One region of the uncultured Oscillibacter sp. genome, then DNA from elsewhere that is predicted to be linked to it. Evidence: predicted binding sites of a transcription regulator. Region 1 holds the regulator's gene; the other holds the start of a gene.
The links. The regulator HrcA, encoded in region 1, represses chaperone genes, less so after heat shock. The targets are predictions, from matches to a motif close to TGTTAGCACTCNNNNNNNNNGAGTGCTAACA.
Positions count from the first base shown of each region.

Region 1 (14,897 bases):
GCAGCTGAAGATCCGCGGCTTTGCCGCATAAAATCGTAGCTGTACTTTTGATGCAGTTTCCATTTTTGCCCTTTTTGATTTTTACGAAAACTCAAATTTGCGGTGACTGCCTAATGTTTTGCGTTTTGCGCGTCATTCTTTATCAGGCACCCCCAAAGACAGCCTCTTTATCGTATCTTGTTACGGCTCGATGCGCGTTTCCAGCCGCCGGAAGGTGAAGGTGCCCACGGCGAAGAGCGCTCCGCCCTCGCCTGTGACCCGGGCCTCCAGCACGCAGACGCTCCGCCCGCCCGGAAGCTCCCGGGCCTCCGCCGTCAGCTTGTCGCCCGCCTGGGCGCTTTTCAAGAAGCTGAACGAGCAGCTGATGGTAACGGCCATGGTCCCATAGGCCGCCATGGCGGAGCCGCAGGCCGTGTCCGCCAGGGCGAAGTAAACGCCGCCGTGGGGAACTTGAAGGGGGTTCAAATCCTCCTCCGTCACGGTTTTCGTGGCCCGGGCGTAACCGGGGCCAAGCTCCTCCACGTAGATGCCCAGTTTTCTGCCGAAGAGATTCTTCTCGTTGCGAAAGGCGCGGATTTGCTCGTAGTCCATAGGAATGACTCCTTTCCGGCGCTGAAATAGAGGGAGGCGTCCCCTCACTGCCGGATGGTGAACTGGCGCCCGTCGGAGCGGACGCTGCCTTCCTCCCGGAGGCGCTTCAGCTCCCGCATCATGGCGCTGCGGTCCGTGGCGATGTAGTCGGCCAGGGTGCTGAGGGAAAAGGGGAGGGTGAAGGTCCGGCTTCCCGACTGCTGGGAGAGCTGGCGGAAATAGCACAGCAGCTTCTCCCGGATGGACCGCCGGGACAGCACGTCCACCCGGCGGGAGAGGGCCTGGGCCTTGTCCGCCATCAATTGGAGCATATTCTGAACCAGGATGCTGTGCCGCTGGCAGGCGTGGCCGCAGCGGCTGAGAATATGGCCGTAGTCGATAAACACCACGTCGCAGGGGCGGCGGCAGACCACCTCCAGGCTGTCTCCCGTGGACCCGGCGAAGGCCAGGGTCTTGCCGAAGACGCTTCCTACGCCCAGGTCCTCCAGCACCGTGGCCACGCCCTCCTCGTCAATGCGGATCAAGGACGCCTGGCCCCGTTCCACCACGCCCACGGCGTCGGAGGAGAAATCATAGATCAGCTCGTCGGCCCGGAAGGACCGCTGGATCGCCTGAAAACAGGACAAAATCTCTCGGTAATCCTGATAGCTGATGTCGTGAAACAGCGGACTTTTTTCCAATTCCTGTTCGCTAAGCATGTGCTCATCCCCTTTAGTTGCATATCCCACACAGTAAAATATGATACCAGCTTCTGCTTAAAAAGTAAAGCACAATTTTTTACTCTCGGCCCTTCCAGTGCAACTTTCGGTATTTTTTACGAAGCCCGTTTTTCAAAGGCGGGAAGGGCCGTCCGGAAAAAGCGCCGCGGGTTCAGGAAAAAACGGGAAAAAGCGTTCCTGGAAACCGGATTTACGTTTTCGACCCGGTTTGTTTACAATTTGTTTATATCCATCCATTGACAACAAATCCATCCGGTGGTAAACTCGCTTTAGCACTCCGGGAAAAGGAGTGCTAAAGCATCAAAAACGGCCCGCCCCGGCAGGCGGCGGGCATTAGGAGGAGGACGGCGTGGAGCTCTCGGACCGGAAACGGCAGATACTGAAGGTGGTGGTGGAGGACTATGTCCGCACCGCCGAGCCGGTGGGGTCCAAGGCCATTGCCGCCGAGATGGGGGGCAGCGTCAGCTCCGCCACCATCCGAAACGAGCTGTCCGACCTGACGGAGATGGGCTATTTGGAGCAGCCCCACACCTCCGCGGGGCGGATGCCCTCCCCCAAGGGCTACCGCCTGTACGTCAACGAGCTGATGGAGGCCCAGCGCCTCTCCCTGGCGGAGACGGAGAAGATCAACCAGTCCCTCCAGCTAAAGATGGAGGAGCTGGACCGGCTCCTGGCCCAGGCGGGCCGGGCGGTGTCCGCCCTGGTGCGCTACCCGGCCTATGTTTCCGCCAGCCGGAAGACCGAGCTCACCGTCCGGCACTTCGAGCTGCTGGCGGTGGACGAGCGGAACTGCATCCTGGTGATGATGACCAGCGACAGCAAGGTGAAAAGCCAGCTCCTTCGGATGCAGCTCAAGGTGGACCCGGCGGACCTGCCCGCGGCGGCGAACCTTTTGAACAGCCACTTCACCAATACGGACCCCGGCGGCATGAGCCGGCATCTGATGAGCGTGGCGGACCAGGTGAGCCCCCAGCTCTTCCTGCTGCTGTCCCAGGCCGTGGGCTTCGCGGCGGACGCGCTGGAGGAGGCGGGCCGGCGGGAGATTGTCACCGCCGGAGCCAGCCGCCTTTTGAAGCTCCCGGAGTTCCGGGACGCCGACAAGGCCCACGAGCTGATGAGCTTCCTGGCGGACAGCAAGGAGGAGCTTCCCCAGCCGCTGCACCGGGAGATGGAGATCCTCATCGGCCCGGAGAACGTGAAGGAGGTCCTGCGGGACACCAGCGTGGTGGTGGCCAGCTATGATATCGGAGACGACATGCGGGGCCTCATCGGCGTGGTGGGCCCCACAAGAATGGATTACGCGGCGGTGGCCGCACGGCTCTCCGGCTTTGCCGAGGGGCTGACGCGATTGTTTGGAAAACAGGAGGAACTACCCCCCAAGGAGGAACCGAAATGACGGAAGAGAACAAGCAGCCCCTGGAGGAAGAGACGGCGGAGAAAGTCCCCGAGTCCCAGACGGAGGGACCCGCCGGCAAGGCGCCCAAGGGCAAAAAGAAGAAGGAAAAGGGCGGAATCACCTTCACCAGGGAACAGGTGGAGCAGATGGAGGCGGCGGCCCGCCAGCTGGAAACCACCAAGGACCAGTTTACCCGCCTGGCGGCGGAGTACGAAAACTACCGCAAGCGCACCGCCAAGGAAAAGGAATCCCTCTACCAGGACGCCAAGGCGGACACCATCCGGGAATTCCTGGCGGTGTACGACAATTTGGAGCGGGCGGCGGCGGCCCCCGGCGGGGAGGACGACCCCCACAAGAAGGGCCTGGAGATGATCTTCACCCAGTACAGGGAACTCTTGAAGAAGCTGGGCGTCTCGGAGATCGAGGCCCAGGGCCGGCCCTTCGACCCGGAGCGGCATGAGGCCGTCATGCACGTTGACGACGAGAATCTGGGCGAAAACGAAGTGGCCCAGGTCTTCCAGGCGGGCTTCCTCCTGGGAGACAGGGTGATCCGCCACGCCGTGGTGCAGGTCGCCAATTAAAAACGCGTTCAAAATAACATTTTCATATAATTCAGGAGGCAGTCATTATGTCTAAAGTAATCGGTATCGATTTGGGGACCACCAACTCCTGCGTGGCGGTGATGGAGGGCGGCGAGGCCGTCGTCATCGCCAACGCCGAGGGAAACCGGACCACCCCCTCCGTCGTCGCCTTTTCCAAGACCGGCGAGCGCATGGTGGGCCAGGTGGCCAAGCGCCAAGCCATCACCAACCCGGACCGGACCATCTCCTCCATCAAGCGGGAGATGGGCTCCGACCACAAGGTGGCCATTGACGGGAAGAACTACACCCCCCAGGAGATCAGCGCCATGATCCTCCAGAAGCTGAAGGCGGACGCCGAGGCCTATCTGGGCGGCGCCGTCACCGAGGCGGTCATCACCGTCCCCGCCTACTTCACCGACTCCCAGCGCCAGGCCACCAAGGACGCGGGCAAAATCGCGGGCCTGGACGTCAAGCGCATTATCAACGAGCCCACCGCCGCGGCCCTGGCCTACGGCGTGGACAAAGAGCAGACCCAGAAGATCATGGTTTACGACCTGGGCGGCGGCACCTTCGACGTCAGCATCCTGGACATCGACGACGGAGTCATCGAGGTCCTGGCCACGGCGGGCAACAACCGCCTGGGCGGCGACGACTTCGACGAGTGCGTCATGAAGTGGCTGGTGGCGGAGTTCAAGCGCAGCGACGGCGTGGACCTCTCCAATGACAAGGTTGCCATGCAGCGCCTCAAGGAGGCCGCCGAAAAGGCCAAAATCGAGCTCTCCGGCGTCACCACCTCCAACATCAACCTGCCCTATATCACCGCCGACGCCAGCGGCCCCAAGCACCTGGACATCACCCTGTCCCGGGCGAAGTTCAACGAGCTCACCGCCCACCTGGTGGACGCCACCATGGGCCCCGTGCGCCAGGCCATGAGCGACGCGGGCCTCAAGCCCTCCGACCTTTCCAAGGTTTTGCTTGTGGGCGGCTCCAGCCGCATTCCCGCCGTCCAGGACGCGGTGAAGGGCTTCACCGGCTCCGACCCCTTCAAGGGCATCAACCCCGACGAATGCGTGGCCATGGGCGCGGCGCTCCAGGCGGGCGTCCTCACCGGCGACGTGAAGGGCCTTTTGCTGCTGGACGTGACCCCGCTGTCTCTTGGCATCGAGACTTACGGCGGCGTGTGCACCAAGCTCATCGAGCGGAACACCACCATCCCCGTGAAAAAGAGCCAGGTCTTCTCCACCGCCGCCGACAACCAGACCAGCGTGGAGGTCAACGTCCTCCAGGGTGAGCGGGAGATGGCCGCCGCCAACAAGTCCCTGGGCCGCTTCCACCTGGACGGCATCGCCCCGGCCCGCCGCGGCGTGCCCCAGATTGAGGTTACCTTCGACATCGACGCCAACGGAATCGTGAACGTCTCCGCCAAAGACCTGGGCACCGGAACGGAGCAGCACATCACCATCACCTCCTCCTCCAACATGAGCAAAGACGACATCGAAAAAGCGGTCAAGGAGGCGGAGCAGTACGCCGCCCAGGACAAGAAGCTCAAGGAGGAAGTGGAGACCCGGAACCAGGCGGACCAGATGGTCTATCAGTGCGAGAAGACCCTGGCGGACATGGGCGATAAAATCCCCGCCGACGACAAGGGCAAGGTCCAGGGGGCCCTCGACAAGCTGAAAGAGACTTTGAAGGGCCAGGATACCGCCGCCATCAAGGCGGATACGGAGGCCCTCCAGCAGGCGTTCTACGCCGTCAGCGAAAAGCTGTACCAGCAGGCCAATCCCCAGGGCGCCCAGCCCGGCGGAGATCCCGGAGCCGCCCAGGAGGGCCAGTACTACGACGCGGACTACAAGGTCGTGGACGACGACGAGCAGAAGAAATAAAATTGGGATTACGCGGGGCCGCTGAAAGGCGGCTCCGCTTCCCCCTGTTAATTACCCGGCCTGAGGCACAGAGGGGCCGGGACGGAGAGGAGGAGCAAGGAAGCGGGCGCGGCCTTCGCGGCTAGGCGGAGGCGGGGCCCGGCGGACTTTGCAACGACGAATGGCTGAGCAAAAGCGAGACTATTACGAGGTCCTGGGCGTGTCCAAGGGCGCGTCGGACGACGAGATTAAAAAGGCGTACAAAAAGCTGGCCCGGAAGTACCACCCGGACTTGAACCCGGACAATAAGGAGGCCGAGGAAAAATTCAAGGAGGCCAACGAGGCCTATGAAATTCTCTCGGACAAGGAAAAACGGAGCCGGTACGACCAGTTCGGCCACGCCGGTGTGGACCCCAACTTCGGGGCGGGCGGCGGCTTTGACGGAGGCTTCGACTTCGGGGATCTGGGAGACATTTTCGGCAGCTTTTTCGGCGGCGGCTTCGGCGGCGGGCGGCGGACGAATCCCAACGCCCCTCAGCGGGGGGAGAGCCTCCGCATGTCCTTGATCCTCAGCTTTGAGGAGGCGGCCTTCGGCTGTGAAAAGGCCGTCACCGTGGAGCGGCTGGAGCCCTGCGGCGCATGCCAGGGCAGCGGCTGCGCCGAGGGCACCACCCCGGAGGTTTGCCCGGACTGCCACGGCACCGGCACGGTCCAGGTCCGGCGGCAGACGCCCATGGGGGTCTTTGCCACCTCCTCCCCCTGCTCCCGCTGCGGCGGCAAGGGGAAAATCATCCACCAGCCCTGCAGGGAATGCCGGGGAGCGGGAGCCGTGCGGAAGCGGAAGACCATCCAGGCCAGCATCCCGGCGGGCATCGACAACGGGCAGACCATCTCCATCCGGGGCCAGGGCAACGCCGGGAAGAACGGCGGCCCCGCCGGGGACCTGCTCATCACCATCACCGTCCGGCCCCACGAGATTTTCCGCCGGGAGGGCACCTCCGTTCTCTGCGAGGCCCCCATCACCTTCGCCCAGGCGGTCTTAGGCGCGGAGCTGGAGATTCCCACCATCGACGGCAAGGTGAAATACGACCTGCCCGAGGGGACCCAAAGCGGCTCGACCTTCCGCCTTAAGGGCAAGGGCATCCCCTCCATCAACGGGCGGGGCCGGGGGGACCAGTACGTCACCGTCTACATCGAGACTCCCCGGAATTTGACGAAAGAACAGAAAGAGGCCCTGCGGAAATTCGCCGAGACCATGGGCGACGAGAACTACGAGGAGCGGAAGGGCTTCTTCGGCAAGGGCAAGAAAAAGAGGTGAGCCAAACCATGTATCTGGCGGATTACCATGTCCACTCCCGGATTTCTCCGGACGGCAGGGATTCCATGACCGCTCTGGCGGAGGCCGCCGTCGAGGCGGGGCTGAACGAGCTTTGCTTCACCGACCATGTGGAGCCCATCGTCTGGGCCAGCACGGACCTTCGGGGGCCCTATGACTGGTCCGCCCTGACGGCGGAATTTGAAGCGGCTCAAGCCGCCATGGGGGAGCGGATCAAGCTGCGCCTGGGCATCGAGCTGGGAGACGCCTGCTGGAACTTCACCCATACGGAGAAGCTGCTGGCGGACGCGCCGCCTTTCGATTTTGTGATCGGCTCTGTCCACATGCTCTCAAAGCGCTATCAGGGATTGGACCTCTACTATTTCGACCCCAAGACAGAGGAGGAGGCCTATGACGGCATTGCCGACTACCTGGGCCAGGTGAAGGCCATGGCAGAGTGGGGGAAGTTCGACGTGCTGGGCCATCTGACGCTGCCCCTGCGCTATCTCAACGAGAATCGGGGCTGGAATCTGAGCATGGAGCGCTTTGGCGGGGAGATCACGGATATCTTCTCTATTTTGAAGCGGAAGGAAATTGGCCTTGAGCTGAACACCAACCGGGGCGGTATGCCCCTGCCGGACGGGATGTGGCTGCGGCTGTATGAGGATATGGCGGCGGACCCCATCGTCACCCTGGGCACCGACGCCCACTCCGCCAAATTTGTGGGCTGCGCCGTCCGGGAGCGGCAGGCGCTTTTGCGGGACTGCGGCTTTGAGAGCTTTTGCACCTTTGAGGGGCGGAAGCCCATCCGACACGCATTGTAACGGAAAAGAACAAATTTACGGTCGAAAATAATATTGATTTTTTGGAAAATCTGGAGTACAATATAAGCCACAAAATTTGAATGCACGGGGGAATACTACCATGAAGATCGCGCTGGGCTGTGACCACGGCGGCTATGATTTGAAGCAGCATGTCATCAAGGTCCTGGAGGGGCTGGGCCATGAGATCGAGGACTTTGGCTGCCACTCCAAGGAAAGCTGCGACTACCCCGACTTCGGAGCCGCCGCCGCCCGGGCCGTGGCGGAGGGGAGCTGCGACCGGGGCATTGTGATCTGCACCACCGGTATCGGCATCTCCATCACCGCCAACAAAGTGAAGGGCGTCCGCTGCGCCCACTGCGCCGACTGCCTCCAGGCGGAGATGACCCGCCGGCACAACGACGCCAATATGATGGCCATCGGCGCGGGCTTCACCGGGCCCAACATGGCCGAGCGGATGGTGGAGGTCTTCCTTTCCACCGAGTTTGAGGGGGGCCGCCATGCCCGCCGGGTGGAGAAGATGATGGCCCTGGAGGGCTGAGCTTCCCCCAATAAAAAACGACGGGAGCGCCGCTCCTGAAAAGAGGTGACGCGCATGGTGGGAACCAAGGGCTACAGCAGCTACCGGGGGCGGGGGCCCAAGTGGAAAATTTTGCTGGCAATTCTGCTGGTGCTGGTGATCGCGGTGGCCGCCAGCGTCATCTATTTGCAGCAGTTCCTGGTCTATGGCGCCGACGGCAGCCGCCAAATCCGCCTGCCCTGGCAGACGGAGGAGAAGGCCCCCCCGCCGGACGGGGAGGGCGAGGCCCCGGAGAACCAACCCGACGTGGACGTGGTGGTCCAGGAGCCGGAGGATCAGGGCCCCAAGGAGACGGCGGCCTTTTCCCTTCCGGCCCAGGCGCTGACACAGGCCCTGTGGCAGGAGACGGAGAAGCCCGCGGGGACCAACGCCGTGGCCGTCCGCCTGAAGACCTCCAACGGCACGGTTTACTTCAACGCGGCCAACGCCGTTTCCGGCGCGGTGGAAACCGAGATGGACACCGCCGCCGCCCTGGCCGCGGTTACGGCCCAGGAGGGGCTGCACACCATCGCCAGCGTGGCCTGTCTCCAGGACTTCAAGGCGGCCAACGCCGACGTGGAGGGCCGGGGCTTGAAAAACACCGGCGGCTATATCTTCTACGACGGGAACAACAGCCTCTGGCTGGACCCCGCCAAGCCCGGGACCCGGGAGTACGTCTGCGCCCTGGCGAAGGAGATCGCGGAGCTGGGCTTTGATGAGCTGCTGCTGACGGATTTCAGCTATCCCACCGTGGGGAAAATCAATAAGATTCATTACAACACCGACGTGCCCCTGGCCAATAATCTGGACCTGCTCCTCAGCGATCTGGACACGGCCCTGGAGGCCTATGACATTCTCCTGTCCGTGGAGGTGCCGGAGGCCGTCATCGCCGAGGGTCCCGACACAGTGGCCGGGCTGGACCTGAACCGCCTGGTGAGCCGGGTGGACCGCGTCTACGCCGTCACCACGCCGGAGAAGGCGGAGACCCTTTCCAATCTGGTCGCCCAGGCGGCGGGGGCGGAGGGCAAGACGGAATTCGTCCCGGAGCTGACGGCGGACAGTCCCGCGCTGACGGGCAGCCGCCTGATCCTGGCGGAGTAACGAAGCACCCTGTAAAAAGAGAACGGCTCCCGGAGGGAAACCCCTCCGGGAGTTTTTGGCTTAGAGAAAGAGACAGAGGAGGGTGGGCCATGAGGCGGCTGGCGGTGTTTTCCGGGAGCTTTTCCTTGGGCGTGTTTCTGGCCCAGTATGTTCTCCGGGGCGGCTGGATACTGGCGGGCGCCGGGTTGGCGCTGGCGCTGGGCTTCTTGTCGAAGCTCCTGCCCTGGGAATGGCGGCGGCGGGGCGTGATCCTCTGCGCCGCCCTGGCTCTGGGCCTGGGCTGGAGCTGGCTCTACGCCCGCCAGGTCCAAAGGCCCGCCCAGGAAATGGCGGGGCGGAGGTCGGACTTCACCGCCACCCTCTGCGGCTACGCCGAGGAAACGGATTTCGGCGCCCGGGCGGAGGTCCGCGTGGAGGGCGTCCCCGGCAAGGCGGTGCTCTACGCCGGGGAGGAGCTGCTGGACCTGGCGCCCGGCCAGACCGTGGCCGGACAGGCCAGGTTCAACGACGCCGCCCGCGTCTGGGATGAAGATATTACCGCCTTCACCTCCAAAGGCGTTTTTCTCCTGGCCTATGCCCGGGGGAACCTGGAGGCCGGGGAGGGGACCCGGAACAGTCCCCGCTGGCTTCCCGCCCGGATGGGCCGGGCCATGAGGGAGCGTATCCAGGTCCTTTTCCCCGGGGACGCCGCCGGATTCCTGACGGCCGTTTTGACCGGAGATCGGGGCGGGATCTCGGAGAAGGCCTACACGGCCCTCGCCGAGGCGGGGCTGAACCACATTCTGGCGGTGTCCGGTATGCACTGCGGCTTTTTCATGGCCCTGGCGGGCTTCCTGCTGCAAAGCCGGAAGCTCCAGGCCCTGCTGGGCATCCCGCTGCTGGCGTTTTACGCCGCCCTCACCGGTGGAAGCCCCTCGGTGCTCCGGGCCTGCGTCATGCTGTCCCTGCCCCTGCTGGCCATCCTGGCCCGCCGGGAGAGCGACGGGCCCACGTCCCTGCTGGCGGCCCTGTTTTTGATCCTGCTGGCGAATCCCTTTGCCGCCGCCTCCGTCAGCTTGCAGCTGTCCTTCGCCGCCATGGCGGGCATCCTCTGGCTGACGCCGAGGCTCCGCAAGGGCCTGGTTGGGGAGAAGAAACGGGGGAAAACCTGGGGACGGATCTTCCGCTTCCTGGCCCTCGCCTTTTCCGCCTCTATGGGAGCCATGGTGTTTACCGTGCCGCTGACGGCGTACTACTTTGGCGCTTTGGTGCTGATTGCCCCTTTGAGCAGCGCCCTCTGCCTCTGGGCGGCTGCCTGGGCCTTCAGCTTCGGGCTGTTGTCGGTGTTTGTCAGCTTTTTCTACCCGCCCCTGGGAGCGCTGCTGGCTCTCCCGGCCCGGCTGGCGGCGGAGTACATCCTCCTGACCGCCGGGCTGCTTTCGAGGATTCCCTGCCACGCCGTCTATACCGCGACCCCCTATTTGAAATACTGGATTGTGTACGCCTACTGCCTCTTCGCCGCCGCGTATCTGGCCCGGCGAACGGGGAGGAGGAAGTACGTTCTGGCCTCCGCTCTGGCGGCGCTGACCCTGGCTTTGACCCTCCGGCTGGGGGCGGCCCGGTATGGGAGCGACCTGGACGCCCTGGTTTTGGACGTGGGCCAGGGGCAGAGCGTGGTGCTGGCCTCCGAAGGGACCTTCGCCCTGGTGGACTGCGGCAGCGCCAACAGCTGGAAGGACCCCGGCGCGGCCGCCGCCCGGCAGCTGGCGGCCATGGGCTGCGAACGCCTGGATTACCTGCTCCTCACCCACTATGACAAGGATCATGTGTCCGGTGTGACGGGCCTTCTGGACCGGCTGGATGTGGACACGCTGCTGCTTCCCGAGGGGGAGGACGACGCGGGGCCCCAAGAGGCGGTCCTCTCCGCCGCCGGAGCGCACGGCGCCGCCGTCCGGTTTATTACGGCGGAGGAGCGCCTGGACTTCGGCCGGGGCACGCTGACGGTCTACCCGCCTGTGGGGGACGCCGGGGACAACGAGCGGGGCCTGTCCGTCCTGGCCTCCGCCGGGGAGAATGACCTTCTCATCACCGGCGACATGGACGCCGCCACGGAGAAAAAGCTGCTGGAGACGTTCGATTTGCCGGACATTGAGGCCCTGGTGGCGGGGCACCACGGCTCCAAATACGCCACGTCCCAGGCGCTGCTGGACGCCGTAAGGCCGGAGACGGCCTGTATCAGCGTGGGGTCCAACTCCTACGGACACCCCACGGAGGAGACCCTGCTCCGTCTGGCCCGGCAGGGCTGCGGCGTCTACCGGACGGACCTGCACGGGACCATCCATCTCTCTTGGAACCAGGAGGAAAGCCATGGCTGAAAAAAAGAAGGCCCCCCGGAAGGGAGCGGCCCTGCAAAAATTCAAGGAGGACCTCTCCGCCGGGACCATCGGCGCCGCCTACGTTTTCTATGGCGAGGAGAGCTACCTCCGGGAGTACTACCTGGGGGAGCTGCGGAAGAAGCTGGTGCCGCCGGGCTTTGAGACCTTCAACTACCACGCCCTGGAGGGGAAGGACCTGACGGCCCAGGTTCTGACGGAGACGGCGGAGGCCATGCCCATGATGGCGGAGCGGACCTTGACGGTGGTGACGGACTGGGACCTCTTCAAGCTGGGGGAGGACCAGCGGGAAAAGCTCATCGCCCTGCTGGAGGATCTGCCGCCTTACGGCTGCATCGTCTTTGTTTACGACACCCTGGAGTACAAGCCCAACCGGACCATGAAAAAGCTCTGCAAGGCCTTGGAGTCCTATGTGGAGGCGGTGGAGTTCCCGGCCGCCTCCAGCGCGGACCTGATCCCTTGGATTTCCCGGCGCTTCAAGGCCCTGGGAAAGGAGATCGACCGGGCTGCGGCGGAGTACCTGATCTTCACCTGCGGCGCCCTGATGACGGGCCTGGTGCCGGAGATTGAGAAGATTGCCGCCTACGCCAAGGGCAAAACCGTCACCCAGGCGGACATCGACGCCGTGGCGGACCCGGTGCTGTCGGCGGAGGTCTTTAAGCTGTCCGATGCGGTGCTCCAGGGGCGCTATGACCAGGCGGCCTCCATCCTGGGGGACCTGTTGAAAATGCAGACGGAGCCCATCATGATCCTGGCGGCCCTTGGGAGCCAGCTCCGGCGCATCTGGACCGCCCGGCTGGCCCTGGACAGCGGCAGGGACCGCTATTGGCTGATGGAGCTGTGGGGCATGAAGTCCGACTACCCCGCCAAGCTCCTCTTGAACGCCGCCCGGAGGACCACGGCGCAGTGGTGCGCCCAGGCGGTGCGGAGGTGCCAGGAGCTGGACCGCCGGATGAAGAGCGAGCGGGGCGTGGACAGCGCCGGGGAATTGAAGCTGCTGCTGGTTTGGCTGGCGGCGGAGAGGAGCTGAGGAAATGGAGCGCGTCCGGGAAGTCATTGTGGTGGAGGGCCGCTACGACAAGAATACCGTCTCTCAGGTGGTGGACGCCACGGTGGTCACCTTGGGCGGGTTCGCCGTGTTCAACGACAAGGAGAAGCTGGCCTTTCTCCGCCGCCTGGCGGAGAAGCGGGGCCTCATCATCCTGACGGACAGCGACGGGGCGGGCTTCCTCCTGCGGAATTATCTGAAGGGGGCCCTGCCCAGGGACCGGGTGAAGCAGGCCTACATCCCCGACGTGAAGGGCAAGGAGCGCCGGAAGCGCCGGGGCGGCAAGGAGGGGAAATTAGGCGTGGAGGGCATGTCCCCCACGGTGCTGCTGGAGGCGCTGCGCCGCTGCGGGGCCACGTTTGAGGACAGGCCGCCCCCGGAGCGGCGGGAGGCCGTCACCAAGGCGGACTTGGTCGCCCTGGGTCTCAGCGGGGGAGAGGGCAGCGCGGAAAAGCGCCGCCTGCTTTTGAAGCGTTTGGACCTGCCGGAGCACCTCACGGCCAACGGCATGCTGGAAGCTTTGAATCTCCTGTTCGGCCGGGAGGAGCTGGAGGCGCTTCTTGCGGAAGAGCCGGGCTTCGACAAAGTTTGACAGGCTTTACGGGATGCCTGTGTTATGCTGGAAGCAGAAAACGCCCGCGGCGCTTGGAAGAGGCGCGGGCCGGAGGAGGGAGCGGATTGCGCAAGATGCTGGTAGGAGAGGTCCCATGCCTGTCGTCACAGGCGCGTTATTATCTGCTGGAGGAGGCCGGGAATTTCGGCGTCCAGATTGAGCTGGAGGGAGAAGAGGCGTCGGTGAGGGATCTCAGCCCCTCCCGGCAGAAGGTCCAGGATTTGGCGGAGGCGCTGGTCCGGGGCACCGTAACGCCGGTGGGCCTGCGGGATGTGGTGGACGACTGGCTGCTGGAATAAGAGGGCAACATTTACAAATTCTTCATAACTTTTGCGAAAAACCCCCTTTACAAATGGGGGCGGCTGTACTATGATAATCACTGTTAGCACTCCAGGTATTTGAGTGCTAACAGTGATTACGTTTTTTAATTTTTAATATTTTAAGGAGGAACCTGATATGAAACTCACCCCGCTTGCAGACCGTGTCATCCTGAAAATGGTGGAGACCGAGGAGACCACCAAGGGCGGCATCATCCTCACCGGCTCCGCGAAGGAGAAGCCCTCCGTGGCCGAGGTCATCTCCGTGGGCCCCGGCGGCACCGTGGAGGGCAAGGAAGTCACCATGACCGTAAAGCCCGGAGACAAGGTGATCACCAGCCAGTACGCCGGAACCAAGGTGAAGCTGGAGGACGTGGAGTACACGGTGGTCCGGCAGAACGACATTCTGGCGATTGTCGACTAAGCACAAACATCAATTGATTTGAAAAATCGGGAGGTAACGATTTATTATGTCTAAGCTCATCAAGCGCGGCGAGGACGCCCGCAAGGCCCTGGAAACCGGCGTCAACACCCTGGCCGATACCGTAAAAATCACCCTGGGCCCCAAGGGCCGGAACGTGGTTCTGGACAAGAAATACGGCGCGCCCCTCATCACCAACGACGGCGTGACCATCGCCAAGGAAATCGAGCTGGACGATCCCTTTGAGAACATGGGCGCCCAGCTGGTGAAGGAAGTCTCCACCAAAACCAACGACGTGGCCGGCGACGGCACCACCACCGCCACCCTCCTGGCCCAGGCCATGATCGGCGAGGGCCTGAAGAACCTGGCCGCCGGGGCCAACCCCATCGTGGTCAAAAAGGGTATGGCCAAGGCCGTGGAGGCCGCCGTGGCCGAGGTCAAGGCCCAGGCCAAGACCGTGGACGGCTCCAAGGACATCGCCCGGGTGGGCGCGGTCTCCTCCGGCGACGAGGAAATCGGCAAGCTGATTGCCGACGCCATGGAAAAAGTCTCCGCCGACGGCGTCATCACCATCGAGGAATCCAAGACCGCCGAAACCTACAGCGAGGTGGTCGAGGGCATGCAGTTCGACCGGGGCTATATCACCCCCTATATGGCCACCGACATGGAGAAGATGGAAGCCGTGGTGGACGATGCCTATATCCTGATTACCGATAAGAAAATCTCCGTCATTTCCGACATCCTGCCCCTGCTGGAGCAGCTGGTCCAGTCCGGCAAGAAGCTCCTCATCATCGCCGAGGACGTGGAGGGCGAGGCCCTGAGCACCCTCATCGTCAACCGCCTCCGGGGCACCCTCAACGTGGTCTGCGTCAAGGCCCCCGGCTTCGGCGACCGCCGCAAGGAGATGCTCCAGGACATCGCCGTCCTCACCGGCGGCACCGTGGTCAGCGAGGAAGTGGGCCTGGAGCTCAAGACCGCCGACATCTCCCTGCTGGGCCGTGCCCGCCAGGTGAAGGTGACCAAGGAGAACACCACCATCGTGGACGGCGCCGGGGACTCCCAGGCCATCAAGGACCGGGTTGCCCAGATCCGCTCCCAGATTGCCAACACCACCAGCGACTACGACAAGGAAAAGCTCCAGGAGCGCCTGGCCAAGCTGGCCGGCGGCGTAGCCGTCATCA
Region 1 is NZ_CATMPS010000042.1:8,155-23,051, reverse strand. Features, by position in the region: gene Q1M04_RS14475 (PaaI family thioesterase) at 181-591, opposite strand; gene Q1M04_RS14470 (Crp/Fnr family transcriptional regulator) at 636-1,289, opposite strand; gene hrcA (heat-inducible transcriptional repressor HrcA) at 1,660-2,706, shown strand; gene grpE (nucleotide exchange factor GrpE) at 2,703-3,287, shown strand; gene dnaK (molecular chaperone DnaK) at 3,335-5,170, shown strand; gene dnaJ (molecular chaperone DnaJ) at 5,331-6,467, shown strand; gene Q1M04_RS14445 (histidinol-phosphatase HisJ family protein) at 6,476-7,288, shown strand; gene rpiB (ribose 5-phosphate isomerase B) at 7,389-7,826, shown strand; gene Q1M04_RS14435 (putative glycoside hydrolase) at 7,881-8,945, shown strand; gene Q1M04_RS14430 (DNA internalization-related competence protein ComEC/Rec2) at 9,035-11,299, shown strand; gene holA (DNA polymerase III subunit delta) at 11,292-12,347, shown strand; gene Q1M04_RS14420 (toprim domain-containing protein) at 12,352-12,957, shown strand; gene Q1M04_RS14415 (DUF6514 family protein) at 13,053-13,277, shown strand; gene Q1M04_RS14410 (co-chaperone GroES) at 13,435-13,719, shown strand; gene groL (chaperonin GroEL) at 13,766-14,897, shown strand, end outside.

Region 2 (14,897 bases), on a different contig from region 1:
CATAGCCCGGCACCAGCCGCTTGTAGGAGTTCACCAGGGGGTTCGTCACAGCGCAGAAGCCCCGGGCATGGTCCAGCAGCCCCGCCAGGAATTGTCCCGTCTGAAGGGATAGCCCCTCCGCTGGGCCGCACTCGCCGGAAAAGAGGTTCTGTCCATCCCGGGAGAGGGACATGTTGACGTGCATCCCGCTGCCCGGGACACCGGGGAGGGGCTTGGGCATGAAGGTGGCGTGGAGGCCGCTCCGCTGGGCCAGGGTCTTCACCGCTAGCTTGCAGGTCATGATGTTGTCCGCAGCGGCCAGGGCGTCCGTGTATTTCAGGTCGATCTCGTGCTGTCCGGCGGCGGCCTCGTGGTGGCTGGCCTCCACCTCGACGCCCATCTTCTCCAGGGCCAGGGTCACCTCCCGCCGGACGCCCTCCCCGTGGTCCAGGGGGCCCAGGTCGAAGTAGCCCGCCTCGTCGGAAGTCCGGGTGGTAGGCTTGCCGTTTTCATCTGCCTGGAAGAGGAAGAACTCCAGCTCCGCCCCCACCTGAAAGACCTGATCTCCCGCCCGGGCCAGAACGCTTTTCAGCACGTTCCGGGGGTCCCCGGCGAAAGAGGTCCCGTCGGACTCATACACGCCGCAGATGAGCCGGGCCACCTTGCCCAGCTGGGGCCGCCAGGGCAGAATGGCGAAGGTATCCAGGTCCGGCCGGAGGTACTGGTCCGACTCCTCCACCCGGACGAAGCCCTGGATGGAGCTGCCGTCGATCATGATCTCCCCGTCCAGGGCCCGCTCCGCCTGGGAGGCGGTGACGGCCACGTTTTTCATCTGTCCAAAAAGGTCCGTGAACTGCATACGGATGAACTGGACGTCTTCATCCCTGATGAGGCGGAGGATGTCCTCCCGGCTGTAGGTTCCCATAATACGCTCCTTTTGGCCCGGAGGCCGGATTTGTTTTGTAAAAGGTAAAGAGAGCGCGGACAGCCCCGGAGGGGGCGCCCTTGCTCTCTCTGGGTTGATTATAGGGAATGAGCGGTTCGCTGTCAATAGGTTGTGAAAGTTTCTTGAGAAAGGACGCCTTTGGCATCTGCCACGGGACGGCTTAATATCGTGTCAAGAAATGAGGCGATTTCCCGAATGACCGCAATCCGGCTGTCACAAAAGCCGTGAGCGGAAGAAAGCTCCACAAGCCGTTGAACCGCTTCTGTTTTATGGGCTGCTACGCGGGTCCAAAGCGGGGTTATCATCCAAGGCGGGGCGATGGTATCCAGTGTGCCGGTAAAACAGCAGATATTCAAGTCCTTGACATCAGGGTACACATTTTCAAAGGCATAGTCCTCCAGGTGCCGCCTGATGTCCTCCAGGATCGCTTCTATGCCGCCGCTGCGGAGGATATAGCCCGTCTCCAGCAGCGTGCGCAAGGCCGTCTCATTCCCGTCCCGCAGGAAACGGGTGGGGTCGTAGGGAGCCAGCAGCACCAGGCCCCGTAAATCTTTGACCTTCCTAGCGGCCTGCAGGACGCTGTTTCCACCCATGCTGTGTCCGATCAGAAATACGGCGCCGGGATCGACATGGTATTTCTCGCAGAAGCTGCCGCTCCGGACATAGTTGTAAAGATGAACGACATCCTCGACGCAGTTGGAAATCAGGTAAGTTCCCTGGCTCCCCCATGCGCCCCGGTGGTGCGGCGTCAGCACCACGCAGCCGATCCGCCGGAGGGCAAACGCAAGGTCATCGTTTCTGGCAACGCCGGGATAGCCGTGGCAGAGAATGACGCAAGGGCGGTTCCCCTTATACCCTCCATCCGGCCACATGAGTTCGCCATACAGCTCCGCGTCTCCGACTTTTACGCACAGCATATCATAGTCTGCGGGAGCCGCAGCTGAAGGGCGGTCTTGAAAGAGATATTCCAATGCCAGACGTTTTTCCATATCGGTTCCTTTCACATAACGCGCCGAAGCGTCTGAGCCATGATGCGCAGTCCTTCCACGATTTGATCTTCCGTCGAGCTGGAAAAGTTCAGCCGCAGGCAGCTGCGTTCGTCCCGGTTGGCGAAGAAGTCCCGCCCAGGGATATACGCCACTCCGCGGGAGACCATTTCCGGGAGCAGGGAGGCGGTGTCCATCCAGTCCGGCAGGGTCACCCAGAGGAACAACCCGCCCTGGGGATGGGTCCACGAGGTCCCCGCCGGAAACAGGTCCGACAGGGCGCTCAACATCCGGTCCCGGCGCTGGCTGTAGAGCGCCGTGATCTCACTGACATGGGCGTCCAGATCGTTGCTTTCCAGATATGCGTCCACGGTCATCTGGGCTATTGTGCTGGACTGGAGATCGGAACACTCCTTGGCGCTTGTGTACTTTTCGATCAGCTCCCGGGAGGCCAGCAGCCAGCCGAGCCGGATACCGGGACTCAAAACCTTGGAGAAGGAACCCATGTAGGTGACGAGTCCGCCGGAATCCATGGATTTGAGAGATAGAAGAGGCTCCCCCTCATAGCGCAGAGCGCCGTAGGGATCGTCCTCCAGAATCGGAAGGCCGTACCGCTGGGCGATGTCCAGCACGGCCCTTCGCCTGGGCAGAGACCACTGCCGGCCGGTAGGGTTCTGGAAGGTGGGGATCACGTACAACAGCTTCGCATCAGGATTCTGCGTCAGCTTTTCCTCCAAGTCCGAAGGAATCATGCCCTCATCGTCCGTCTCAACAGGCATCACACTGCACTCGTAAGAGCGAAAGACGCTCAGGGCCGCCATATAAGTGGGATTTTCGCACAGCACCAAATCTCCAGGCTCTAAGAACACCTTGCCCGCCAGGTCCAATCCCTGCTGGGAGCCGCTGATGATGAGGAAGTTTTCCGCCGTACAATTGATGCCTTGACTTTGATGCCTCCGGGCCAGCTTCTCCCGCAGAGACGGCAGTCCGGAGGAGGGACTGTACTGAAGCGCAATGCGGCCGCGCAAACGATAAACCAGGTCTGACGCCTGCCGCAGAGCCTCTACCGGAAAGGACTCCGGTGCGGGCAGTCCTCCGGCAAAGGAGATGATGTCCGGCTTCGCGGTCAGGGCCAACAGCTCCCGCAGGACTGTGGTGTCCATCTGTTGGATGCGATTGGAAAAACGCATAGGGGAATCCTCCTTTTCACTTTAAAAAGGCGGACAGGACCTGTTGGACAAACTCCACACAGCCGTCCTCTCCCAGAACTTCGGAGTCCAGGGAGAGATCATAGCCCGCGATATCCCGCCACTCCTCGCCGGTGTAGTAACGGTAGTAGGCGGCCCGGCGCTTGTCCTCCACCCGGATATGCTTTGCCACCTCCCGCTGGCTCCAGGCCAGGGAATAGGAGGCCACCCGGCTCATGCGCGCCTCCAGCGGAGCGTGGATGAACAGCCGCAGCACATGAGGCCGGTCCGCCAGCAGGTAATTGGCGCAGCGGCCCAGGATGATGCAGGATTCCGTCTCCGCCAGCTCCCGGATCACCTTGGCCTGGAAACTGAAGAGGTTCCGGGTGGAGATGTAATCGTCGCTGTCTGGTGGCAGAATCTCCCCTCTGTAAACCTTCTCGGCGGCGGAGAGCATCTCCCGAAGGCCGATGCGCTCGTCCGCCGCGCCGAACAAACGCTCATGGATACCGCTGACCTCCGAGGCCTTGCGCAGAAGGTCCCGGTCGTAATAGGGAACGCCCAGGGCGGCGGAGAGCTTTCGGGTGATATTGTGTCCGCCGCTTCCGGTCTCCCGGGCTACGGTAATGATAAACTGTTCCATCGTCGTTGCCTCCTTACGCACCCAAATACGCCTTGCGGACCCGGTCGTCCGCAGCCAGGGCGGCGGCGGGGCCCTCCATGGAAATTGTTCCGGTTTCCAGCACATAGGCCCGGTCACTGATCGCCAGGGCCATTTTCGCGTTCTGCTCCACCAGCAGGATCGTGATGCCGCTTTTGTGCAGCTCCTCTATGATGGAGAAGATCTCCTTCACCAGCAAAGGAGACAGGCCCATGGAGGGTTCGTCCATCAACAGCATGTTCGGCCCCGTCATCAGGGCCCGGCCGGTGGCCAGCATTTGCTGTTCGCCGCCGGAGAGGGTGCCCGCCAGCTGGCGGCGGCGCTCCTTGAGACGGGGGAAGTGGCCGTAGACGGTTTCCAGATGTTCAGACAGCTTTTTCTGATCCCGCAGGATGTAAGCGCCCATGCGGAGGTTTTCCTCCACGCTCATGCGGGCGAATACGTGCCGGCCCTCCGGCACATGGGCAAGGCCCAGGCCGATGATGGTGTTGGCGGGGACCCTTTGCAGGTCCTGCCCATCCAGCGTCACTGAGCCGGAGGACGCTGCCAGCAGGCCGGAGACCGTGTGGAGCGTGGTGGTCTTTCCCGCGCCGTTGGCGCCGATGAGGGACACCAGCTCCCCATCGCCCACCGTGAGGGAGATTCCCTTCAGGGCGTGAATGGCGCCGTAGTGGACATGCAGGTCTTTGATTTCCAGCATAGCTCTTCCCTCCTTACTCGCCAAGGTACGCGGCGATGACCTTGGGATCTCTGGCGATCTCCTCCGGCAGCCCCGCCGCGATGGTCTGCCCGTAGTCGATGACCTGGATGCGCTGACAGATGTTCATGACCAGGGACATGTCGTGCTCAATCAGCAGAATCGCCACGCCGAAGCGGTTCCGGATGGCGTTGATACAGGAGAGGAGCTCCGCCGTCTCCGTGGGATTCATGCCCGCGGCCGGCTCGTCCAGAAGGAGCACCTTCATATCCGTGGCCAGGGCCCGGGCGATCTCCAGCTTCCTCTGCCGGCCATAAGGCAGGCTGGAGGCCAGGACGTCCGCGCTGTCCTCCAGGCCGCAGATAGCCAGGAGCTCCATGGCTTTCTCTGTGACCGCCCGCTCGGCGCTCCAGAAGCGGGGCGTGCGGAAGACGGCGTCCAGCAGGTTGTAGCGGGTGTCCCTTCCGCAGGCGGCTTTGACATTCTCGATCACCGTCATATCGTGGAACAGCCGGATGTTCTGGAAGGTCCGCGCCACGCCGGCCTCCACGAACTGATAGGTCTTTTTCCCGTTCAGCGGCACGCCGTCCAGGAGAACGGTGCCCTCCGTAGGAACGTACACGCCGGTGAGGAGGTTGAACACGGTGGTTTTCCCCGCGCCGTTGGGTCCGATCAGGCCCACCAGCTCGCCCGGGTAGATTTGAAGGTTGAAATCCTGCACCGCGTGAAGGCCGCCAAAAGAGACGCCTAGCTTCCTGGTTTCCAGAATCGGGACGTTTTTCTCAGACATGGACGTCGGCCTCCTTTTCAGCGGAACCTGCCCGAGAGGTGAAGTACGCGCGAATCCACCCGGGCCACTTGGGAACGTCGCAGAGGGCAAATTCCCGGCTGCCCATAATGCCCCGGGGCCGGAACAGGATCACAATGATCAGGGCGATGGAGTAGACCAGCATGGGATATGTAAAGATATTTTGCAAAAAGGCGGGCAGCGCCGCGACCCACGCGCCGTTTTTAATGGTGTAGTTCAGGAGGAACAGCAGTACGGCGGCAATGACCGAGCCGGTGAGAGAGCCCATGCCCCCTACCACCACCATCACCACGATAAACACCGAGTTCAAAATAGAGCCGTTGGTAAAGGCGAAGGAGGAGGTGGACAGCGCCCCGTTGCAGCAGGCGTAGAGCGCCCCGGTGATCCCGGCGAAGAAGGCGGAGAGGGTAAAGGTCAAAACCTTGTAATAGCTGACATGGATGCCGGAGGCGGAAGCGGCGATCTCATTATCCCGGATGGCCCGGATACAGCGGCCGTATTTCGAGCGGACAAACATGAACATGACGGTCATGCAGAGGATCACCACCAGGACGACCACCCACAGATACCGCATTTTTTCGTCGTTGGAAAAGCCCAGCCCCGTGGCGTACAGCGCCGAGGAGGCGGAGCCCTGGCCCAGGCCCTGCTGGCCGCAGAAGGGCAGGTTGTTGATGATGTTCACAATGATCATTCCGAAGCCCAGGGTGATGATCGCCAGATAATCCCCCTTCAGCCGCAGGGCGGGGACGCCCACCAGCAGCCCCAGCAGCGCCGCCGCCAGCCCGGCGATCAGGATACTCCCAACCAACACCAGGAAGAACGCCGGTCCGGCCTTCTCCGTATAGAAGCCCGCCCGCTGGAGCGCCAGGGAGAACAGCGCTGCCGCGTAGGCTCCCACAGCCATAAAGCCGCAGTGCCCCAGGGAGAGCTGCCCCAGAAAGCCCAATACCAGGTTCAGGGACGCCGCCATGATGATGAGATAGCTGCACTGCCAGATGGACGGCGTGAGCTTGAGCTTTACCGTGCTGCCCCCGGTCATGCCGATGATCACGGCGGCGGCGAACAGCGCCAGCAGCGCCGCGAAATTGATGAGGCAGCGCAGCTTGTACGTGTTTTGTTTCATACCTTCTCCCCCACATTCTTTCCGAGGATTCCGGCGGGACGGATCATCAGGACCACAATCAAAATCAGATAGACAAAGGTATCGGACATCGAAGAGCTGATATAGGTATTGGCTCCGGACTGGACGACGCCGATGACCAGCCCGCCCAGCACCGCCCCGGGGAGGGAGCCGATGCCCCCCAGCACCGCCGCCACAAAGGCGTAGATGCCCAGCGTCGCTCCCATGGTGGTGAATACCTTGGGATACTGGGCCACGTACATCAGGGCCGCCACTGCCGCCAGCCCCGCGCCGATGCCGAAGGTGAGGAGGATGGTGTGGTTGACGTTGATGCCCATCAGGGTCGCCGCCGCCTTATCCTCCGCTACGCAGCGCATTGCGCAGCCGATCCGGGTTTTCTGCGTGAAGCCGTACAGCGCCGCCATAATGACGGCGGAAACCGCCACCGTGATGATGGTGGCGTAGCTGACGGAGACTCCGCCGATGGAGACCGTCTCGGCGAAGAGCGTGTAAGGCACCTTGGGGTCCGGCCCGATGGCCGGGATGGCCTGGGCCAGATTCTCCAGCACAAAGCTCATGGCGATGGCTGTAATCAGGCAGGTCAGGCTATTTCCGGTCTTTCGCACGGGCCGGTAGGCCAGCAGCTCCACCAGCATGCCCACAAGGGCGCAGATGACAATGGCGGGAACCACCGCCAGCCAGCCGGGGAGGCCCAGACTCAGCATGACGGGGATCGTAAAGAACAGAGAATAGCCGCCCACCATGATGAAGTCTCCGTGAGCAAAGTTGATGAGCTTGATAATGCCGTAGACCATGGTATAGCCCAAGGCGATCAAGGCGTAGACACTGCCAAGCCGCAGACCGGTAATTAAAAACTGAATGAATGTATTCATGAAGTATCTTCTCCTTTTCTGGATGGAGAACCGAATGGGGGGAGGCGGGATGGTTCGGTCAGCTCAGGCTCACAGCCTTGACGGTGATTTTGGTGACGCCGGCGTCCCCGTCCTGATAAGTGTAGCCCATCAGTACGCCGTCCTTGATGGGAGTTCCGGTTTCGTCGAAGGAGAAGGTGCCGCAGGTGGTGTCATAGACGGCGCTGGTGTCCGCCAGGGCGGCCTGGACGCTGGTGGCGTCGGAGGCGCCGCAGGCTTCCATGGCGGCCTTGTAGACGTAGACGGCATCGTAGGCCAGGGCGTCGAAGTTGTTGGGCGTCTCTCCATATTCGGCCTCATAGCTTGCGACAAAGTCGGCGGAGATGCCGCTGGAGGCCAGCTCCGTGGAGTAGTGGTTCACAAAGTAGACGTTGTTGTAGACGGACAGGTCCGCTCCGTCGGGGATGGTGGTCTCGGTATTGTCTACGCCGTCGGCCCCCAGAAGGACGCCGTTGAAACCGACGCTGCGGGCCTGGGGCACCAGATAGGGGCCCATGACGTCGTAGTAGAAGGGGGTGAACACCAGCTCCGCCCCGGCGGATACCATTTTATTGAACTGGTTGGTGTAGTCCACCTCGGCCATGGAGGCGACGGATTCCTCCGCGACAATCTCCAGCCCCTTGCTGCCGCAGGCGGCGGTGAAGGCGTCCCGCAGGCCGGCGGAGTAGGTATCGGCGGAGCAGTAGACGATGCCTACCTTCGTGTAGCCCTCGTCCTTGGCGTACTGGGCCGCCAGCTCACCCTGGAAGGAATCCCGGAAGCAGGTGCGGAACACATAATCCATCGCGGTCGTCAGGGAGTCCGCCGTGCCGGAGGGGGTGATCATGACGGTGCCCTCGGAGTTGGCGACGGAGGTGATGGCGCTGGTACAGCCGGAGGTGGCGGAGCCCACCACCAATTGGATACCGTCGGAGATCAGAGCGTTCATGGCGTTGACGCATTCGGTGGAGTCGCCCTGATCGTCCTTGGTTTCCACGGCCAGCGGATGCACGCCGTCGCTGAGAGAGACTCCGCCGGAAGTGTTGATCTCTTTAATGGCAAGCTGCACGCCTTTTTCAATGTGGGTTCCGTATACGGCGAGGCTTCCGGTCAGGGGGCCGATCATCCCCAAGGTGATGGCGTCCCCTTCACTTCCGCCGCTCGCGTCCCCATTGGATGCTCCGGAAGCATCCGGCTTGGGAGAGTCGGTCTTGGCCCCGCAGGCGGCGAGGCTGAGCGTCAGACAGACGGCAAGAAACAGGGTCAGCAGGTTTTTCAATTTCATTTTCTTATCCTCCAATCGTGATGTACCCTTTCCCAAATGAAAAGGGCAAAGGCGTCCGAGAGTCACGCTCTCAGGACGCCTTTGCCCTTGGGATGTTTTCACTTTACTACAACAAAGGCGGCGCCGTCAATGGAGGGGTTTACAAGATATTGGGCAAAGAGAACAAAAAAATTCTGTAAAATCATACAACATTCACAGAGAACAGACATCGTGACGCAAAGCATAGATTTTTCATACAGAATTTTTGTGCGGAAACACGTTGACAGTTGTCGCCGGAGGCGCTAGAATACGGAAAAAGGCAAGGGCGTCTTTTCAAGGACGCTCCTGCCTTTTTTCAGTTTACAAATGCGACTGGAGAGGAAATTTTATGGGAATTCATGAAGAGTGCGGCGTATTCGGCGTTCTCGCTCCACAGCCCGCCGACGTGGGGCGGCTGACCTACTACGGGCTTTACGCCCTCCAGCACCGGGGCCAGGAGAGCTGCGGCATTGTGGTCAATGACGACGGCGTTTTCGCCTCCTATAAGGACCTGGGTCTGGTGGGGGATGTGTTCAGCCAGGACACCCTGGACCGGTTTCCCCGGGGGACCATGGCGGTGGGGCACACCCGTTACGGCACCACCGGGGCCTCCAACCGGCAAAACTGCCAGCCCATCGAGGTCAATCACCAAAAAGGCCACATGGCCATTGCCCATAACGGCAATCTCAGCAACGCCGCCGCCCTCCGGGATGAGCTGGAGCTGTCCGGCGCCATCTTCCACACCACCAGCGACACGGAGACGATTGCCTATATTGTCACCAAGGAGCGCCTGTCCGCGCCTTCCATCGAGGAGGCTCTCAGCCGGGCCATGAACCGCCTGGAGGGAGCCTATTCCCTGGTGCTCATGTCCCCTCAGAAGCTGATCTGCGCCCGGGACCCCCACGGCTTCCGCCCCCTGTGCTATGGTCAAATGCCGGACGGAACCTATGTGGCCGCCTCGGAGAGCTGCGCCCTGTCCGCCGTGGGAGCGGCGTTTGTCCGGGACCTGGAGCCGGGAGAAATCCTGATTTTCCAGGATGGCCGTCTGACCTCCCGCCGGGAGCACTGCGGCAGATGCCGGCCCGCGCCCTGCATTTTTGAGTACATCTATTTCGCCCGTCCAGATTCGATCATAGACGGCATATCCGTTCATGCCGCCCGGCTGCGGGCGGGGGCGATCCTGGCAAAGGAACATCCGATGGAGGCAGACGTGGTGGCAGGCGTGCCGGACTCCGGCCTGGACGCCGCCCTGGGTTACAGCCAGGCGTCCGGCATCCCTTACGGCATCGGACTGATTAAGAACAAGTATATCGGCCGGACCTTCATCGCCCCCGGTCAGGAGCACCGCCTGGACCAGGTGCGGCTGAAGCTCAGCGCCATAAGGGAGACGGTCTCAGGGAAGCGGGTGGTGCTGGTGGACGACTCCATCGTCCGGGGGACCACCAGCGGGCGGATTGCCGCCCTTCTCCGGGAGGCAGGGGCACGCGAAATCCACCTGCGCGTCTCCGCGCCGCCCTTTCTGAACCCCTGCTACTATGGGACGGACATCGACTCCCGGGAAAATCTGATCGCCTGCCGGCACAGCGCGGAGGAAATCGCCGGGATGATCGGCGTGGATACGCTGGGCTATCTGCCTGTTTCCGCTCTGGAGCGGCTTACGGGACGGGCCTGCTGCTGTGACGCCTGTTTTACCGGGCGCTATCCCACCGCCGTTCCCACCGATACCAGGAAGGACCGGTTTGAGCGGAAGCTCTCGGAGCGGGGAGGGGAATCCTGAGGAAAGCGATTCTGGGAACGTTTCGCTGTCTCTCCGCATAGATTGTACAGAGCAAAGGGGCTCGCGATGGTTCGCGGGCCCCCATTTTTTCAGGAGGGACAACATATGTGCGGAATCGCTGGAATGATCGACTTTGAAAAGGACCTGCGGGAGCGGGAGAAAATATTGCTGGAAATGCAGTCCGCCCTGCGGAGACGGGGGCCGGATGAAGATGGGATCTACTTGAGCCCGCAGGCGGCCCTGGCCCATACCCGGCTATGCGTGGTAGACCCGGAGAACGGCCGCCAGCCCATGACCGTCCGCCGGGCGGGCCGGACCTGCACGCTGGTTTACAACGGGGAGCTGTACAACACGCCAGAGCTGCGGCGGGAGCTCTCCGCCGTCGGCTGGGACTTCACCGGCCACTCGGACACGGAGGTGCTGCTGAAAGCCTACATGGAGTGGGGGCCTGCGTGCGTGGACCGCTTGAACGGCATTTTCGCCTTTGCGGCATGGGACGGGGAAACATTGTTTTTGGCTCGGGATCGGATGGGGGTAAAGCCTCTGTTCTACTCGCTGACGGCGGAGGGGACCTTGGTGTTCGCTTCGGAGATCAAAGCCCTTCTTCGGCACCCGGATATTCCGCCGAAGGTGGATGCGGAGGGTGTGGCGGAGCTTCTGCTGATTGGCCCGGGCCGGACGCCGGGGCAGGGTGTTTTCCGGAATGTGCGGGAATTGCTGCCGGGACAGTGCGGCGTCTTTGGCCGGGAGGGCCTGCGGCTGTGGAGCTATTGGAGGCTCACCGCCCGGCCTCATCTGGAAAGCGAGGCGGACACCGTGGCCCATGTTCGGGACCTGGTCCGGGACGCCATTCGGAGGCAGCTGGTCAGTGATGTGCCTGTCGGGACCTTCCTCTCCGGCGGATTGGATTCCAGCGTCATTTCCGCCGTGGCGGCGGAGACCCTGGGAGAGCGCGGGGAGCGGCTGAGGACCTTTTCGGTGGATTACCGGGAAAATGACCGCTATTTCACCGCTGGAAAATTCCAGCCCTCCGCCGATGGGCCTTACATCAAAGCCATGGCGGACGATTTAGACACTCTGCATACCAATGTAGTGCTGGATCCCGTCCAGGTGGCCGCGGCCCTGGATGACGCCGCAGAGGCCCGGGACCTGCCGGGAATGGCGGATGTGGATTCGTCGCTGCTACTGTTCTGTCGAGAGGTGCGCGGGAATGTGACGGTAGCCCTCTCCGGAGAGTGCGCCGACGAGATTTTCGGAGGCTATCCCTGGTTCCGGGACCCGGCGGTCCGGGCGGAGAACGGCTTCCCCTGGGCGCAGTCCACGGCCTGGCGGGCGTCCTTCCTGACGCCGGAGTATGCGAAAAAAATGGACGTCGATGAGTTTGTCCGGCAGCACTGGCAGAAGACGCTGGCGGAGACGGACTGCCTGGATGACGATACGCCGGAGCAGAAGCGAGTCCGGCGGCTCACGCGGCTGAACATGGGCTGGTTTATGCAGACGCTTCTGGACCGGAAGGACCGCATGAGCATGTGGAGCGCACTGGAGGTCCGCGTGCCGTTCTGCGACTGGCGGATTGCGGAGTATTTGTACAATGTGCCGCCCGCGCTTCGGGAGCTTGGAGGACAGGAGAAGGGCCTGCTCCGGTCCGCGGCGGCGGGCTGGCTGCCGGAATCCGTGCTCCGCCGGAAAAAGAGCCCCTATCCAAAAACCGTTCATCCCATCTATCTGGAGACAGTCGCCCAGAGGCTGCGCCGGCTGCTGGACGACGGAAATTCGCCTCTTTTCGCCGTGGTCCGCCGGGAGGCGCTGGAGAATCTTTTGACCTGCGAGAGCCCCTGGCCCTGGTACGGCCAGCTGATGAGGCGGCCTCAGACGATCGCTTACTTTTTGCAGATGGATCACTGGCTGCGGGCCTATCAGGTCCGGCTGCTGTAACCGGTCGCATTGACAAAAGGCGCCCCGGAACCTTCTGATTCCGGGGCGCCTTTGCGCGGTTTTGTCATTCGATGGCGATCGAGGTGGACTCGGGCAGCTGCTTCTGCTCCATCTTCGGCAGAGAGAGCTTCAAGATACCGTCTTCAAACTTGGCGGACACATCCTTGGGCTCCACACCCTCGCCCACATAGAAGCTGCGGCTGCAGGTGCCGGCGTACCGCTCCTGACGGATATACCGGCCCGCCTTGTCCGATTCGTCCTTATCCAGGCCCTTGGCGGCGCTGATGGTCAGATAGCCGTCCTTCAAATCCACGCTGACCTCGTCCTTCTTGAAGCCGGGCAGGTCGATGTCCAGCTCATAGGAGTTGTCCGTCTCCCGCACGTCGGTCTTCATCAGGTTCTTGGCGTGCTTCCCATACAGGGGATCGTGGCCCGCCAGCACCGGGAACAGGTTGAAGTCACGGCCAAAGAAATCGTCGAACAGGTTCTCACCAAAAATACTGGGCATCATAAGTCATTCCTCCATTCATATACCTCATTCAAATGCCCTGTTGAGGAGGCCCTTTGGGCGTTCCTCTTTTGAACGACTCTGTTATACTCCACCGAATTAGCGCTGTCAATAGGAGAGTGCTAACGTTAACAAACTATCGGATTTTTGTTCACAAAATATGCGATTTTATATTTTAGTGTACTTTTTCAGATGGACGCGATACAATGGCGGTATCATGATACAGGAGGCGGTCTTATGAATCGGTACAATATCAGCGCGGCCTTGGCTCCGCTGGAGAGGGAAACGGAGGGGGACGTTCTCGTTCTGCTGACGTCAGAGGAGCTGGAGCGTGGCGTCTCCATCCCCGGTCTGGAGCGTGTTCTTTGCCACACGCCCTCCGCGCGGGACGCTCATGTATGCAAAGCGGAAGCCCGGCACAACTGCCTGTGCGGGACGATTGTAACCCCCAGGTACACGAGGGACGGCGCTCCCATCGCCTTCGGCTATCTTCTGACCCCCGGATGGGTGGTGCTGTGCGACGATACCGGGACGGCCCGCTCCGCCGTGCAGCACCTCCGGAAAGAGAACGCCCATCGGAAAAACGGGATCGGCGGATTTTTTTATGAATTTATAGAGCTGCTGATCGCCAAGGATCTGCACCATCTCCAAGGTATCGGAGACCGTCTGGAGCAGCTGGAGGATCAGGTCCTGTCCGGCGAGATGACAGAGTTCAATCCAAAGATGACGGCCCTGCGGAAGGAGATCACCGGCTGGATACGATATTACACCCAGCTGGACGACATGATCTGCGAGTTTCAGGAAAATGAAAACGGGTACTTCAGTGAAAGCGAACTTCGCATGTTCCACATGGCGGAGAAGCGGATCGGGCGCCTGAACAGCGAGGCCCAGCTGCTCCGGGAATACGGCCTGCAGCTGCGGGAGCTGTTCCAGGCGGAAATCGACATCCGCCAGAATCGGATCATGAAGATTCTCACCATCGTGACTACGATTTTCCTTCCCCTGTCCCTGGTAGCCGGGTGGTACGGGATGAATTTCACCGGAATGCCGGAGCTGACATGGAAATATGGATACCCGGCAGTCATCATTGGCAGTGCGCTGATCGTGTTCCTCTGCTTGTGGATTATGAAGAAGAAACGATTTTGGTAATATTACTTCCGAACGAAAAGGTCGGAAGTAATAGGTGCCATGTTTTGCGGTTGCCGCCGTTTGCGGCGGTGAGCAAAACGGCTCAAATCAAATGTATTATTTCCGAATGAAGATAGGGAACATTCAGCTTCTGCGCGAGGGTCCATGTTGAGACAAAAAGAACGTCAAGGGAGGCCGTCCAATGACGGCCTCCCTTGACGTTGGAGAGTTATGGCAGGTAAGCGAAAGTCCTACAGCTCGCAGAGCTTCAGGAGGTCCTCCCAGTTCTTGTCGACTTCCTTCTGGACTTCCTCGATCATCCACTCGTTGCCGGGCTTGAACATGTGAGCAAAGCGGCCCTGAGCCTTCAGGTACTCGGTGACGGGCAGCTTGTTCTTGGGCTTGTAGCTGAGGATGTACTTGCCCTCGATGACCTCATAGAGGGGCCATACGCAGGTCTCCACCGCCAGCTTCGTGATCTCCATCAGCTTCTCGCTGGGATACCGCCAGCCTCTCGGGCAGGGAGCCATCACGTTCATGAAGGCCGCGCCGGGGGTGTAGATCGCCTTGTGAGCCTTCTCCGTGATGTCCTTGAAGTTCCCGATGAAGGTGGTCTGGGCCACATAGGGAATCCCATGCGCCACCATGATCTTCGTCAGGTTCTTCTTCTGCTGGGGCTTGCCGGGAACTACCTTGCCAACGGGGGTCGTGGTGGTGTCGGCAAAATGGGGAGTAGAAGAACTCCGCTGAATGCCGGTGTTCATGTACGCCTCGTTGTCGTAGCAGACATACACCATGTCGTGCCCACGCTCCATCGCGCCGCTGAGGCTCTGGAACCCGATGTCATAGGTACCGCCGTCGCCGCCGAAGGCGATGAACTTGTATGTCGAGTCGATCTTGCCCCGCTTCTTCATGGCGTGATAGGCGGTCTCCACACCGCTCAGGGTGGCG
Region 2 is NZ_CATMPS010000004.1:73,831-88,727, reverse strand. Features, by position in the region: gene glnA (type I glutamate--ammonia ligase) at 1-904, opposite strand, end outside; gene Q1M04_RS04135 (S9 family peptidase) at 1,027-1,914, opposite strand; gene Q1M04_RS04130 (PLP-dependent aminotransferase family protein) at 1,926-3,101, opposite strand; gene Q1M04_RS04125 (AAA family ATPase) at 3,118-3,741, opposite strand; gene Q1M04_RS04120 (ABC transporter ATP-binding protein) at 3,755-4,459, opposite strand; gene Q1M04_RS04115 (ABC transporter ATP-binding protein) at 4,473-5,246, opposite strand; gene Q1M04_RS04110 (branched-chain amino acid ABC transporter permease) at 5,239-6,387, opposite strand; gene Q1M04_RS04105 (branched-chain amino acid ABC transporter permease) at 6,384-7,277, opposite strand; gene Q1M04_RS04100 (ABC transporter substrate-binding protein) at 7,336-8,580, opposite strand; gene purF (amidophosphoribosyltransferase) at 8,948-10,375, shown strand; gene asnB (asparagine synthase (glutamine-hydrolyzing)) at 10,481-12,310, shown strand; gene Q1M04_RS04085 (Hsp20/alpha crystallin family protein) at 12,375-12,821, opposite strand; gene Q1M04_RS04080 (CorA family divalent cation transporter) at 13,056-13,967, shown strand; gene Q1M04_RS04075 (thiamine pyrophosphate-dependent enzyme) at 14,198-14,897, opposite strand, start outside.
Region 2: Q1M04_RS04085 (Hsp20/alpha crystallin family protein) is a predicted target of HrcA. The motif match lies at 12,916-12,946, and genes of this name have one in related genera.